DNA from 2 places in the Priestia sp. P1_B12_1 genome. Region 2 is predicted to be linked to the other one. Evidence: riboswitches for the same ligand, from Rfam matches in the RefSeq annotation. Region 2 holds a riboswitch; the other holds the start of a gene.
The links. Region 2 has a riboswitch for lysine ahead of AC1D0Y_RS04790 (aspartate kinase). Riboswitches for the same ligand answer to the same signal wherever they lie in the genome.

Region 1 (7,894 bases), on a different contig from region 2:
GCTTAGGCGTGATAAATTTTCTTGTAAAATGAATGCTGCTGGCAATATTTAAATTCCAAAGAAGGATGCCAAAGATAATAAAGAAACTGTGAAAAAAGACAGATAGCCATGTTTGACTTTGGAGGCTTTCGCTTAAGCTTGACCCAAATACACCAAACCAAAACACAATATTTAAAGGATTCATAAGAGCAATGAAGAAACCTGTAAAAAACGACTTATCTCTTTTAATAGAGGGTTTATTTACATCTATTGAAAAGGAGCGAGAAACAGCTTGTTTCATACTTTGAAAGCCAACAAATGTGAGCATGACAAAACCAGTTGCATACAGGGTAACAGTAACAGCCTGCATCTGAACAAAAGGCGTTAACCCTATTAAAATGAGGAGCATAAATAAAATGTCGGCCGTCATGCCTCCTAAACCAACTAGCCAAGAAGCCCAAAAACCTTTCGTCAGGCCTTTTTTAATCATCTCTATATTAATTGGACCTACCGGTGCTGCGAGACTAATACCTAGAATTATTTGTTTTATAGCAATCAAAAACCACTCCACAAACACAGCCTCCTTTCTAACTTGTCCAATAGTAGCTTATATATATATAGATTAGAGTTTTATAATTTAGAAGCGACATTTAGTTAAAAATGCTCATAAACTTTCTTTTCTTTAATACACATGTAACGTTGAGTTCCATAAGGAGGGTTTTAATGGCATCAAAAATGCTTTTTCGAGCCAATGAGATTTTAGAGTCAACGCACGTCCCGTTTTGGGGAAAAGATGCTTTTCAATATTTCCGAAGCGATATATTATCAGAAGAAAATCCATTTCCTTGTATATTAGGGGTAGAAGGCTTTAAAAAAGATTTACTGCGGTTTTCATTTGTGACTACTCCTTATAACTACCAAGATATTAGGAATGCAGCGTCGGCACTTAGAGAATACATAGATACTTTTAAAACCATAGGTCGCTATACATCCTTTGTGTTATTCTTTAAGCCTGAACATAAAGAACGTTCAATGGAAGAGTACGAAACGATGTTTTGGGATACGTTGACGTTTCTTCATCAAATTGATCAAAAGAAATGGCCGCAAGACATTCCAAAAGATCCAAAAGATCTATTATGGGAATTTTGCTTTCACGGAGAACCTATTTTTGTCGTCTGTAATACGCCTGCTCATTCTTTACGTAAAAGCCGTAAGAGCAGGGGATTTATGATTACATTTCAACCTCGGTGGGTGTTTGAAGGTATGACAGGAGATTCAAAAATAGGGCGGCACGTACAAAAGGTGGTCCGCGATCGGTTAAAAACATATGATGACGTATCAGCTCACCCTGAGTTAGGATGGTATGGACAGCAGGAAAACCGAGAGTGGAAGCAATATTTTTTACACGATGATAACAACTATACTACCGGACAGTGTCCGTTTAAATTAAAAAGGAGTGAGCAGCATGGACGTAAAAAAAGCCTCTATTAAAAAAGGAGTTGGCGGAAAGTTTGAAGAAGTAATTAAAGAACTGCTTCCGGCGTATACTGGATACGTTGAAGTACAGCATGATATTGCTTTTCAAACGCACCCATCTCATACCCATCCAACTGATGAAATTCTTCATATACTTGAAGGATCTATTTACTTTACAGTTGAACATGATACGGTTCTATGTCAGGCAGGAGATCGGATACATTTACCGAAACAGACGGTTCATTCGTCAAAAGCCGGTCCTGATGGGTGCACATACGTTATTTCCATTTTAAAATAAAGATGAAAGAAGATGATGCTTATGCTACGTTCCCGGCCAGTGCTGCTGCTTATTGATGTACAAGAAGGATTTTATTCACCACAGTGGGGGGAAAGAAACAATCTAGATGCAGAAAAACATATGCTGACGCTACTGCAAGCATGGAGGCGCCAAGACTATCCTGTTATTCACGTACAGCATGCATCAGAAAATCCAGATTCTCCTTTACACCCCAGTTCGAAGGGGTTTCAGTTCAAAGAAGGGTTTGGTCCACAAGAAGACGAATACTTAATTCGCAAACACGTGAACAGCTGTTTCATTGGAACAGAGCTAGACAGTTATTTAAAAGCAAATGGTTATGATACGCTTATCTTAATAGGACTAACTACTAATCACTGCGTCTCCACGACTGCCCGCATGGCTGGAAATCTAGGGTACAGAACGTACGTTGTAAACGATGCAACAGCTTGCTTTGATGGTATGTCCTACGATGGAAAAACAAGGCTTTCTGCAGAAGATGTACATACATTCGCACTGTCTTCTTTGCATGAGGAGTTTGCGACGGTCGTTTCTACAAAAGAGACACTTCAAGTTCTTCAAACCTTTCAATATGCTCAAAATCACAACTGATGTGCATGTGCACATCGGTTTTTTATGTAGATTATGTTTATTAAAAGAAGTAAAATAAAGATAATTCTATACTATAAGGAGTTTGTACATATGATCATTCGTTATGCTAAAGAAGAAGATTTACCTATGCTTGTTGAAATTTATAACCAGTCTGTTCAAACAAGTGCTGCTACTTTTGACTTAACGCCTGTAACAGTAGAGCATAGAAGGAGCTGGTTTAATAATCATATTAGCAATGAACTTTTTCCGCTTATTGTCGCAGAAAAAGATGGGGTAGTAGCGGGCTATGCTTCGCTTTCTTCTTATCGAGATAAAGAGGCGTACATTCAAACGGTAGAGCTATCGATTTATATTGATAAAAACCAGCAGGGGCATGGCATTGGAAAAAAGCTTATGAAGCGAATTTTGGAATTAGCTAAAGAACTCAACCATCACGTTGTTATTTCAGGGATTACAAAAGGGAATGATATCAGTATCAAAATGCATGAGCAATTTAATTTTACATTTTGCGGAGAATTTAAAGAAGTAGGCTGGAAATTTAATCAGTGGCAAGATGTTCTTTTTTATCAGCTTATTTTATAAGATGTATGACACCTTTACACATTGTAACGTTTTAGTTTCATGTGTAAAGGTTATTAAAATAATAAGTCGTTTTATTATTTTAATACGAAAGGTGTTAGCTATCATGAATACACATTTTCAATATCAGTATCTAAGAGCTATTCCAAAAAGATGGTCAAAAAAAGAACTGCATATCCAGCTGAATAGAATCAAACACAACTCTGAACTATCTACTATAGCAGCAGATCCGCTTTTTTATCTGTTAGAATGTACCCATTCAGGCCTTCAAACTCAACAAGAAATCATAGACTACATCCAAAGCATTCCTACTCATCAACTTCCATCTTTTGTAACCCATTTAAGCAGGTTAATTCAGCATATTTATTATATAGAAGCTGCTGATTACTGTAATCGCCCCCTCAAAGGTTATATGCTTGTTATGAAAAATCAGCCCGCCTATATATCTCTTCATTTTGCTGATCAGATCACATAAAAAAGCTCTCTATTCAAAAGAATAGAGAGCTTTTTTTATTCGTATTTTTTTACTGTTACTTGGCATTCTTTTAACGGAATAAGTTTTGACTTTTTCGTCCATTTGTATCCTAACCAAACAATTAAGAATAAAGGAAGTCCGATATAAGAAACAAGTACACCGTACCAGTCAATCGAATCACCCGTAAACGCCGAATAGTTTTGACCTAAAATGACAACAGCACATAAAATAAAGGCAAAGATAGGACCAAACGGGAAAAGTTTTGCATGATATGGAAGTTCACTCAAATCATGACCTTGAGCAACAAATGCTCTTCTAAAACGATAGTGGCTGATGGCAATTCCTAACCAAGCAATAAAACCAGACATACCAGAAGCGTTAAGTAACCACGTGTATACCGCACCGTCTCCAAAAAATGAAGCACCAAATGCAAGTGTACCGACAAGTGCCGTTGCGATTAAAGCATTAACCGGAACGCCTCGTTTATTTACTTTTGCTAAGAACCTCGGTGCTTTTCCATCTTTTGCTAAGTTCCAAAGCATACGCGTAGAAGCATACATACCTGAGTTACCAGCAGATAAAACGGCTGTTAAAATAACGGCATTGATAGCTGATGCTGCAAACGCCAGACCTGCTCGTTCGAATATTAAAGTAAATGGACTTACCCGCACATCATCACTTGCTAATGAATCCGCTGTGTATGGAATAAGCATCCCGATAACAAAAATAGCTAAAATATAAAATAACAAGATGCGCCAGAAGACTTGTTTAACTGCGCGAGGAACCGTTTTTTCCGGATCTTCACTTTCTCCAGCTGCGACTCCAAGCAACTCTGTTCCTTGGAATGAAAAACCAGCAGCCATAAAAATACCTAAGACAGTAAAGAATCCACCGTGAATGGGTCCATCACCAAGCGTGAAGTTTTTAAAACCTGGTGCTTCATTGTTAAAGATACCAAAAATCATCATAATACCAATAACTAAAAAGATGATAACCGTTACTACTTTAATTAACGAAAACCAAAATTCAGATTCACCAAATCCTTTTACAGAAAGGTAGTTAAGCCCAAACATAATTAATAAAAACAGGGCACTCCATAAAATAGAAGAAGAGTTTGGGAACCAAAATTTCATAATAAGGGCTCCAGCCGATAATTCAGCGGCAATCGTAATAGCCCAGTTATACCAATAGTTCCAGCCGAGAGCGAAACCAAAGGATGGATCTACAAACCGAGACGCATACGTACTAAACGAACCGGCTTCAGGCATATAAGCTGCGAGCTCCGCTAGGCTGGTCATCAAAAAGTAAACCATGACACCAATGATAGCGTAAGCTAAAAGCGCTCCCCCAGGTCCTGCTGTGTGAATTGCTCCACCACTTGCTAGGAATAAGCCGGTTCCGATGGCTCCTCCTAATGAAATCATCGTTAAGTGGCGAGATTTCAACCCACGTTTTAATTCTTGCTGCTCTTGCATAGATAAATACTCCTTTCGAATGTACGGAAAGAGACGGGATAACATAAAAAAAGCCCGCAGTATATGTGCGCGCTTTTAAATCTGAAAACCGCGTCAACCTTCCGTGAAGATAGCTCTTCACATCACTCGCATGATGTGACAGTTCTGTTCCTGTTCGGAGACAGCCCCAGCTTAAATCAACCGAGAAGTGATCTAAACTTCGGCAATTTTTCCTTTCAAGCAACATCCTCAATGTTCTCTGCATTTCCGTTGCTTTACTATTAAAAACTGCGACCTCTACCTCATCGATTAGGATGAGGGTTTTTTATATTCATTTGACATAAAAGAAGTATACCAAATACTAAAACGATTGTCATTATAAAAAATAGATTCAGAAAATAGAAACATCTTTGAAATCTCTCGAATCTATTTTGTTACATATGATATAATGGATGTTGTCATAATACTACATAAATATCCGAACGTACCACAGGGGGAGCCGCCGTGCTGAGAGTGAACAAATTGTTCAGACCCTTCGAACCTGTTAGTTAACGCTAGCGTAGGAATGTGGGAATAGTAGCATATATTTGCTTACTCCTGTGTAAACCGTTTGATATGAATGATTCAAAAACAGGAGTGAGAAACGTGAATAAAGCATTACCTTTACAGGCTAAAATTGAAATAGCTATTTTTGCAGCATTGGCACTTCTACTTGATCTTTTGCCTTCCATTAAGATTGCAACGGCTGTGAGTATTTCGTTCTCCATGGTGCCCATTTTTATTATGTGCTTTCGCTGGGGAGTAAAAGGCGGGGCTCTATCTGGTCTATTATGGGGGCTTTTACAGTTGGCAACAGGAACAGCTTATATTTTAACAGCGCTGCAAACGTTTATTGAATATATTGTGGCTTTTGCTTTTATAGGTTTTGGAGGTATTTTTTCGCAATCTATTAAAACTAATTTAGCTAACAATAACAGATCAAAAGCTTTTGTTTTGATTATTTTATCCCTTATTATCGGCAGCTTCGCACGGTATTTCTGGCACTTTATTGCGGGTATTATTTTCTGGGGATCATATGCGCCAAAGGGCATGTCCGCTCTATGGTATTCTTTTTCAATGAACGGGATTTCAATGGTAGGATCACTAATAGCCTGCTTAATCATTCTTTCACTATTAATTCCATCGGCATCAAGAATGATTATAACTAAATCACACTCATCATAAGCAAAAAGACTAAATCTACCAAGATTTAGTCTTTTTTGTCATTTGTCACCTTTGTTTACACAAAAGTGTGTCAGGTTTGATAACATAGTTAGTGAAATATTCAAAAAACTGTTTTATGATAATCACCATATTCAAACGAGATAAGGGATTGATAGCATGCTACAGAAATGGATCACGAGCATAGGTTTAGATATTGGAACAAGTACAACAAAACTGATTGTAAGCAAGCTGTTAATAGCAAATCAACAAAATCAGTTTACGCTGCCAGGCTGTCAAATTATTGATCGTCGCGTAACGTATGCAAGTTCTATCTATACCACTCCTATGCTAAACGATGTTGAAATCGATGTTCAACGATTAACGGTACTACTAGAACAAGAGTATAAGAATGCAGGAATCTCCTTAGATCAAGTGGAGGCAGGTGCTGTGATCATCACAGGAGAAACGGCCAGAAAGAAAAATGCAGAAAGTATCGTTCACTATCTAGCCGAACATGCTGGGGATTTTGTTGTTGCAACAGCCGGCGCTGACTTAGAAGGAATATTAGCAGCAAAAGGATCAGGAGCAATCGAACGTTCTGCTGAAACAAATGCAGTAATTGCCAATATTGATGTAGGAGGAGGAACTGCTAACATCGCTTTATGTCAAAATGGAAAAGTTATAGAAACGTTTACACTGCATGTGGGAGGAAGATTAATTCGTCTGAATTCAGAAGGTTTTGTTACCTACGTTTCTTCTCATTTAACTGAATTTTTGAAAAATAATTCTTTAACACTGCGAGAAGGTGAAAAAGCAACATTTGAAAAGCTCTCGTCTATCTGTCAATTACTAGCTGAAGAAACCGTGAATTATGTAAATGCGCTGAATCAAAATTCCTCGCTGATCGTTTCTCCTCATACAAGATCTTCTATCCCCGAAATGATCATGGTTTCAGGAGGAGTAGGAGCAATGATGGAGAAGCAAAAGCCAAAAACAGTGAAGGAAGTGGCCATACATGGAGACGTTGGTCCGCTTCTAGCATATCATTTTCAATCCATCCAAGTATCTCAAGCCGCTGAGACAACGCGCGCTACTGTAATTGGGGCTGGTATGCAAAATACAGAAGTTAGCGGATCAACTGTATACATTGGGTCAAAGCGGCTGCCGTTAAAAAATATCCCGATTGTAGAGATACCTGTTCAGCAAGAAGAGAAATGGAATCCGCTGATGTTTCAAGAAAGAGCTCGAGCGGCATGTATGCAGGCTTCAACTATTTTCAGCGCAGAAGATCCCCCCGCTGCTATTGCTTTATCTCATTTTCCTTACTGCAGCTATAAGATGCTTCAAGAATTAGCAAAAGTAATAAGCGCTGAATTTATTGCTTGTTTTAAAGGAGCTAAGTGCCTCGTTGTTCTATGCGAGCAAGATATTGCAAAAGCTTTAGGACAAGCATTAGCTAAACAGAGGAAAGAGTTAGAAATTATTTGTTTAGATCAAATTGATTTTACACACGGAGATTACATTGATCTAGGGTTACCAGTAGCTGGAGAAGCGATCTCCGTTTCCGTTAAAACGCTCGCTTTTTCATCATAATCTACTAAATATACAAGGAGGAAACGATGTTTAAAACTACACGATTGTTAGGAGAAACATTTTCATTTTATAGCTTAAAAGAAATCATGGCCAAAGCAAACGAAGAGCGTTCTGGAGATCAGCTCGCAGGAGTTAGCGCTGAGTCAATGAAAGAACGAATGGCAGCAAAGCAAGTCCTAGCTGATATCACACTTGCTGATATCAGAAACTATCCGCTGCTCAGCGCAG
Region 2 (7,894 bases):
AGCATGTTTTGCAGCTGACGAGTAAATGTTGCCGCTTGATTACTCCATTTAGCCGTATCATTAATGTTAATACGATCATAGCGTTCAATTAATTCTTGAATTTTTTCATCTGTTTTTAACAGTTTGTCATTGTATCGTACGACTGTCACGTTGTCAGTCATCCATTCCCCTAGCTCTTTATGAAGAACGTATGCATTTTCTGTGCCTTGAAGATTCATGATATTGTTCCATTTCTCTTCTTCTTCTTTCACATGACGATCATATACGCTTGAAGAAATAGCATCTGCGCTCTTTTCTAAACCATTGATGTATTCAACGGCTTTAGGACCAGCAACCATCCCACCATAAATAGCTGATAATAAGGAGTTTGCTCCTAAACGGTTCGCTCCGTGCTGTGAATAATCACACTCACCAGCTGCGAATAAGCCAGGAATATTTGTCATTTGATCGTAATCCACCCATAAACCGCCCATTGAATAGTGTACGGCTGGGAAAATTTTCATTGGTACTTTGCGCGGATCATCGCCCATGAATTTTTCATAGATTTCGATGATACCTCCAAGTTTAATGTCTAGCTCTTTTGGATCTTTATGTGAAAGGTCCAGATAAACCATGTTCTCTCCGTTAATTCCTAACTTCTGCGCTACGCAGACGTCAAAAATTTCACGAGTGGCAATATCACGAGGTACTAAGTTACCGTATGCAGGATATTTTTCCTCTAAGAAATACCAAGGTTTACCGTCTTTATATGTCCAAACGCGTCCGCCTTCTCCACGAGCAGATTCACTCATAAGACGAAGCTTATCATCTCCTGGGATAGCAGTTGGATGAATTTGAATAAACTCTCCGTTTGAATAGTATGCACCTTGCTGATACACGATAGATGCCGCTGAACCGGTATTAATAACTGAGTTCGTCGATTTTCCAAAAACAATTCCAGGTCCACCTGTAGCCATAATAACCGCGTCAGCTGGGAACGTTTTAATTTCCATTGATTTTAAATTCTGTGCAGAAATTCCGCGACAGCTGCGCTCATCATCAAGAACAGCACCTAAGAATTCCCATCCTTCGTACTTTGTCACAAGTCCGGCAACTTCATAGCGACGAACCTGCTCATCTAATGCGTACAATAATTGTTGACCCGTTGTTGCCCCAGCAAAAGCCGTACGGTGATGCTGCGTCCCGCCAAATCGTCTGAAGTCTAACAAACCCTCAGGAGTACGGTTAAACATAACACCCATGCGGTCAAGTAAGTGAATAATGCCAGGAGCTGCTTCACACATTGCTTTTACAGGTGGCTGGTTGGCTAAAAAGTCTCCGCCGTACACTGTGTCATCAAAGTGTTCCCATGGTGAATCCCCTTCACCTTTCGTGTTTACGGCTCCGTTGATTCCACCTTGCGCGCAAACTGAGTGAGATCTTTTTACCGGAACTAGTGAAAATAAATCTACTTGCTTGCCAGACTCAGCAATTTTTATTGTTGCCATCAAGCCAGCTAAACCGCCACCGACTACGATGATTTTTCCGTTACTCATCGGAACCCCACTCCTTCAAAACCTTAATTTTATGCAAATGCGAATAATGTACGAACACCTACAAATGTAAGTGCTAAGAAGATTGCTAATGTCACATAAGTTGAAATTCTTTGAGAACGTGGTGTTACAGTTAACCCCCAGCTAACTCCAAATGACCATAGACCGTTTGCAAAGTGGAAGATCGTAGATACAACACCAACTATGTAGAATGCAAGCATTGCCGGGTTGCTTAAAATTCGTTCCATCATTTGAAAATCTACTTCTTTTCCAAGCGCAGCTTGTATTCTGGTTTCCCATACGTGCCATGTGATGAAGATAAGTGTGATTACACCTGAAACACGCTGAAGGATAAACATCCAGTTACGGAAAAAACCGTAGTTGTTAACGTTTGTTTTAGCAGTGAATGCGATGTAAAGACCGTATATTGCGTGAAAAACGATTGGTAAGAAAATAATGAAAATTTCTAGAGCATAGCGGAAAGGTAAGCTCTCCATGAAGTGAGCTGCTTGATTAAATGATTCTTCTCCCTTTGTCGCGAAATGATTCACAACTAAATGCTGTGTTAAGAAAATCCCGATTGGTATTACCCCAAGTAATGAATGGATTCTCCGATATTGAAACTCTCTGTTTGCCGCCATCTGCGTAGACCCCCCTTAGTTAAATGAACATAGTTTGTGAAGAACTTTCTTACTCCCACTAGACAAATAGATTAATCGTGAATACAGGAAATGAAAACCTTTGCATTTCCTAATAAAGTATGTGACAGGTTAATTTTACTCCCATCGATTAAGAGCGTCAAGGCAAGATGTTTAAATCTTCTATAAAATATAAATTTATAAAATTTTATATTTGTTAACGCTTACTGTATTGATGTTACAGATTTTTTCTTTCTATTATAATATTGCTTGCCACAAATAAGTAAGCGTTTACTTTATGCTTTTATTGTAAACAAGTTCACAAAACATTTACACAGGTAAAAGTACCCTTTTAAAAGGTATATTATGGATTTTTCATCTTTACATCTAACTCTTTTTACCATAATAAAGATCCTCTTACATTTTATTAAAAAAATGCGTGAGAGGTTTTTTAGATTTGTATATAATAGTAGTAAAGAAAGAGGGGAAAGCATGAGCAATTTACAAACAGAATCACAGCAAGAACTTGAAGAGACGATGGAAACATCAGAACCTAACGTCACAGCTGAAACAGAGAGAACTCTTGATCACGTTTCATATTTCGGATACAGCCTTTTGCGTGACGTGTTAATTCCAGAGCTTCTTGGAGACGAAACAAATACCATTTCATACTGGGCAGGAAAACACCTTGCGCGGAAATACCCATTAAATACAATGGATGAAATCGTCGCTTTTTTTAAAGCAGCTTCCTGGGGAACACTGACGCTTGCAAAAAAAGATAAATATTCACTCGAGCTTGAGTTATCAGGTGATGTGGTCAGCAAAAGATTTCAGCAGGAAACTTGTTCGTTTCATCTTGAGTCAGGATTTGTGGCTGAACAGATTCAGCGTCAAAACAACTGCCTAACAGAAGCCTACTTAACACATAAAGAAAAGAACGGAAAAGTGCTGATTTCCGTGCAGTGGGACCGAAAAGATATCTTACCTACCGAAACACGCGCGGAGCGCTATAAAAAGTAGGAAATACGTATATATAAAAGACGTGGAGATACCACGTCTTTTTTCTCTTCTTTATACGTGCACTGCTTGCTGCTCTTCTAATTCAAATGCTACGTGAAGCGTCTCAACAGCTTTTACCATATCAGCGTGCGGTACAACTGTAGATACTTTAATTTCAGACGTGCTGACCATCTTCACTTCAATTTTCTCCCCTGCCAGCACTTCAAACATTTCGGCTGCAACGCCTGGATTAGAAATCATGCCAGAGCCGACAATTGATACTTTAGCCAGACCGCTTTCATGTTCAATACGCGTATATCCTAAAGTAGATTTATACTCTTTTAAGACGGCAAGAGCGGCATCTACGTCTACGGTTTTAATAGAAAATGAGATAGAGAGACGATTATTAGCCGTTACGTTTTGAATAATAATGTCCACATTTAACTGTTCTTTTGCTAATGCTGTAAAAATAGTAGAAAGAGTTTGCAACTCATTGTTTAACCCTTCAATTGTCACTCGTGAAATATTATCTTCAAACGCAATTCCTCTTACGACTAAGTTTTGTTCCATTGAAACTTCCTCCTCAACAATCGTTCCATTCTCGTTTTCTAAGCTTGAACGCACTTCTAGCGGTATCTGATAATTTTTTGCAAACTCAACAGCGCGCGGATGCAGCACCCCTGCTCCCAAATTAGCTAATTCTAACATTTCGTCATATGAAATAGAGTGAAGCTTACGAGCATCTTCTACATAGCGCGGATCTGTCGTAAACACTCCTGTTACGTCTGTATAAATATCACATTTTGCAGCTTTTAATGCTGCGGCAAGAGCTACTGCCGTAGTGTCAGAGCCGCCTCGACCTAATGTTGTAATGCTTCCATCTTCTGAACAGCCTTGGAATCCAGCTACTACTACGATTCGGCCTCTATCTAATTGGCTTTGAATACGTGTCGTGTCAATGTGCTGGATTCGTGCATTGCTGTGAACTGCTTCCGTCTGGATACCAGCTTGCCAACCTGTTAGCGAAGTTGCTTCATACCCTTTATATTGAAGGGCCATTGTTAACAGGGAAATCGTTACTTGTTCTCCAGTTGTAAGAAGCATATCCATTTCGCGTTTGCTTGGACTGTCCGTAATATCACTTGCTAATTTCACCAGTGCATCTGTCGTTTTGCCCATTGCCGATACAACAACAACTACTTGGTTACCGCGCTCTGCTTCTTGAATAACACGGTTTGCTACATGTTGGATACGTTCAACAGAACCAACAGATGTTCCACCAAATTTTTGAACGATTAATGCCATAATTTTGTTCATTCCTTTTCAATAAATTTGCATATGCAGGATGATGAGAAGCTAAATTTTTTTACTCAGACAATAAAAAAAGCAATGAGATGAGCTCTCATTGCTTAACGAACGAAAATTATAAAACATAACCGTCCACTGCCGTGAGATAGCTCTCCAAGAATCTACATCTTGACAATCCTACGTTTATTCAACGCAGAACCAGCAATCATTACTATGAGGTAATGTTCACTTCGGCAAATTTCCCTTTCCGTCTCATTCATAAGGGCTCATACCCTTCCTGATACGTACTGATTAAATTTGCACCTCTATCTTCACTTCATTTGATGAAGTGTCGTATGAAATTAGTTAATAGCTTATCAAATATTTTCTATTATTTCAAGACTATTTTTGTAATGTTTCATAAATTTTTTCAGCAATGTTTTGAGGAACACCTGAATTTCGAATATCATCAACCGTTGCTTCTTTCAATTTTTTCACCGAACCAAAATACTTTAACAAAGCTTTTTTACGCTTTTCTCCCACTCCCGGAATGTCGTCCAGAACAGACTGAAAAGCGGACTTAGAGCGCACTTGACGGTGGAAAGTAATCGCAAAGCGGTGAACTTCATCTTGAATTCGCTGAAGCAAATAAAATTCTTGACTATTGCGTTCAAGCGGTATGATTTGAGGAGGCTCACCAATCATCAGGTTGGAGGTTCTGTGCTTATCATCTTTGACAAGACCTGCTGTAGGCACTAAAAGTCCCAATTCATTTTCGAGAACGTCCTGTACTGCAGCTAAATGCCCTTTGCCCCCATCTACAACAATTAAATCTGGAAGCGGAAGACCTTCTTTTAACGCTCTGGAATACCGTCTGCGAACGACTTCTCTCATGGAACTGTAATCATCTGGTCCCTTTACGGTCTTAATTTTATATTTGCGATATTCTTTCTTTTCCGGTTTCCCATCAACAAAAACAATCATCGCAGAAACGGGATCTGTCCCTTGAATATTTGAGTTATCAAATGCTTCAATCCGGTAAGGCGCTGCAATTCCAAGCTCTTCTCCTAACCGTTCAACTGCGCCAACCGTGCGCTCTTCATCTCGTTCAATTAAATAGAATTTTTCACCGAGCGCAATTTTTGCATTTTTACACGCAAGTTCTACTAATTCTTTCTTTTTGCCTCGCTTTGGATGCTGAACCTCTACTTCTACTAATTTCTCAGCTAACTCTGCATCAATCGTTGCTGGAACCAGCACTTCTTTTGGCTTAATATTTTTGGCATAAAACTGACCGATAAAAGTTAAGAAATCTTCTTCTGGCTCTTTATAAAAAGGAAACATAGAAACTTCTCGCTCAATTAATTTCCCTTGGCGAATAAAGAAAACTTGAACACACATCCAGCCTTTATCATAAGAATAGCCAAACACATCTCGATTAACAAAATCATTAAACGTTACTTTTTGCTTTTCCATTGTCGCTTCAATATGAGCAATTTGATCTCGATATTCTTTAGCCCTTTCAAAGTCAAGTTCTTCTGAAGCTTTTAACATTTTTTCAGTTAACTCTGTTTTGACATGCTCATATCCACCATTTAAAAACCGAGTGATATTTTCAATAATTTGTTTGTTTTGCTCTTCTTTTACTTCTTTTACGCAAGGAGCTAGACATTGCCCGATATGGTAATACAAACAAGGTCTGTCTGGCATGGTAGAGCACTTTCTTAGTGGATAAATGCGATCAAGAAGCCGCTTGGTTTCATTTGCAGCTTGAACGTTAGGATAAGGACCGAAGTATTTCCCTTTATCTTTTTTTATTTTTCTTGTAATAACAAGCCGGGGCTGTTTTTCAGCTGTAATCTTAATAAAGGGATAGCCCTTATCATCTTTAAGCATGATATTGTATTTTGGATCATGCTTTTTAATTAAATTCATTTCTAAAATAAGCGCTTCTAAATTAGAAGATGTGACGATATATTCAAAATCGACAATGTCGTTTACAAGTCGAAGCGTCTTTCCGTCATGAGATCCGGTAAAGTAGGAGCGCACTCGATTTTTTAATACTTTTGCTTTTCCTACGTAAATGACCGTTCCATATTTATCTTTCATCAAGTAGCAGCCGGGCTGATCCGGTAAAATAGCCAGCTTTTCTTTTAAATAATCATTCATACTTTTCTCCTTCCTCTTCTCTTACTCTGTCCATCTATACATTCGCTTATGAAGCGTAGCCTACATTCTTTTCTGCTTTACAATACATGCACATAAGCCAGATTTGTGACGGTGTTCCTTACATCTAGTATAAAACAAACGAACGCATATTCGCTAAATAAAAGTATTCCCAAAAGAGAAAAAGTGGAGAAAAAGAAAAAACCTAGCCTGAGCTAGGTTTTGACTTACGCGTGTTTATTAATTAATTCTGTTAATGCTTCTTTTGGTTGGAAACCAACTACTTGATCAACTTTCTCTCCATCTTTAAATAATACTAAAGTTGGGATACTCATAACACCAAATTTTCCAGCTGTTTCTTGGTTTTCATCAACGTCTACTTTCACGATTTTAACTTTATCGTTAAGTTCACCATCAATTTCTTCAAGAACTGGAGCAATCATTTTACAAGGGCCACACCATGGTGCCCAAAAGTCAACAAGCACTAGGCCTGATTTAATTTCATCTGTAAAGTTTTTATCTGTAGCATGTGCAATAGCCATTTTAATTCCTCCTAAATATATGCAATATCCAAATTCTACTCACAGTATATCACCTTCAAATAAGGTTTGCTAACTTTTTGCTTACATTTATACTGTTTATTCTTCGCTCTAGTTTGTACAATTTACATAAAAACATACGTAGAAAATTTCGTTTTCCGTGAGGTTGAGACATAACGAAATGAATTCCATCTAAAGGTGAACAAATAGTATACAAAGGCTGAACCGCTTGTGCCACCGCAGTTGATTTCTGTGCAAGACTTCGCTTTCTGCAGGAGTCTTGCACAGAAATCAACTGCTGCTAGAAAGACCCACACACATAAAGTTTACCCCAACAAAAAAACGAACCACTAATCAAACATCTTGATCAATAGTTCGTTCTTCACTTCGTCTAAAATACTTTTGTCCCAGCCTCTTACGCAGACTGTACTTTCAGCTTTTTAAATTCTTCCGTTAGCAGAGGCACCACTTCAAATAAATCTCCAACGATTCCGTAATCAGCTACTTTAAAAATATTAGCCTCAGGATCTTTGTTAATAGCAACAATAATTTTTGAATTTGACATGCCGGCCAAATGCTGAATGGCTCCTGAGATTCCGCAGGCAATGTATAAATCTGGTGTGACTACTTTGCCCGTCTGACCGATCTGAAGAGAATAGTCGCAGTAATCTGCATCGCATGCTCCGCGAGACGCCCCAACAGCTCCATTTAACACGTCCGCTAGTTCTTGGAG

Region 1: linked by a shared signal. The riboswitch ahead of AC1D0Y_RS21265 (amino acid permease) and the one ahead of AC1D0Y_RS04790 (aspartate kinase) in region 2 are both predicted to bind lysine.

Annotation. Positions count from the first base shown of each region.
Region 1 covers NZ_JBFTZR010000007.1:44,691-52,584, reverse strand. The annotation lists gene AC1D0Y_RS21295 (LysE family transporter) at 1-550, opposite strand, end outside; gene AC1D0Y_RS21290 (YqcI/YcgG family protein) at 703-1,470, shown strand; gene AC1D0Y_RS21285 (cupin domain-containing protein) at 1,445-1,753, shown strand; gene AC1D0Y_RS21280 (cysteine hydrolase family protein) at 1,775-2,362, shown strand; gene AC1D0Y_RS21275 (GNAT family N-acetyltransferase) at 2,453-2,944, shown strand; gene AC1D0Y_RS21270 (hypothetical protein) at 3,048-3,416, shown strand; gene AC1D0Y_RS21265 (amino acid permease) at 3,452-4,891, opposite strand; lysine riboswitch at 4,994-5,178, opposite strand; TPP riboswitch at 5,353-5,453, shown strand; gene thiT (energy-coupled thiamine transporter ThiT) at 5,486-6,094, shown strand; gene AC1D0Y_RS21255 (ethanolamine ammonia-lyase reactivating factor EutA) at 6,251-7,666, shown strand; gene AC1D0Y_RS21250 (ethanolamine ammonia-lyase subunit EutB) at 7,693-7,894, shown strand, end outside.
Region 2 covers NZ_JBFTZR010000001.1:911,351-919,244, forward strand. The annotation lists gene sdhA (succinate dehydrogenase flavoprotein subunit) at 1-1,535, opposite strand, end outside; gene AC1D0Y_RS04780 (succinate dehydrogenase cytochrome b558 subunit) at 1,565-2,173, opposite strand; gene AC1D0Y_RS04785 (YslB family protein) at 2,663-3,190, shown strand; gene AC1D0Y_RS04790 (aspartate kinase) at 3,242-4,474, opposite strand; lysine riboswitch at 4,616-4,793, opposite strand; gene uvrC (excinuclease ABC subunit UvrC) at 4,859-6,625, opposite strand; gene trxA (thioredoxin) at 6,850-7,164, opposite strand; gene AC1D0Y_RS04805 (electron transfer flavoprotein subunit alpha/FixB family protein) at 7,577-7,894, opposite strand, start outside.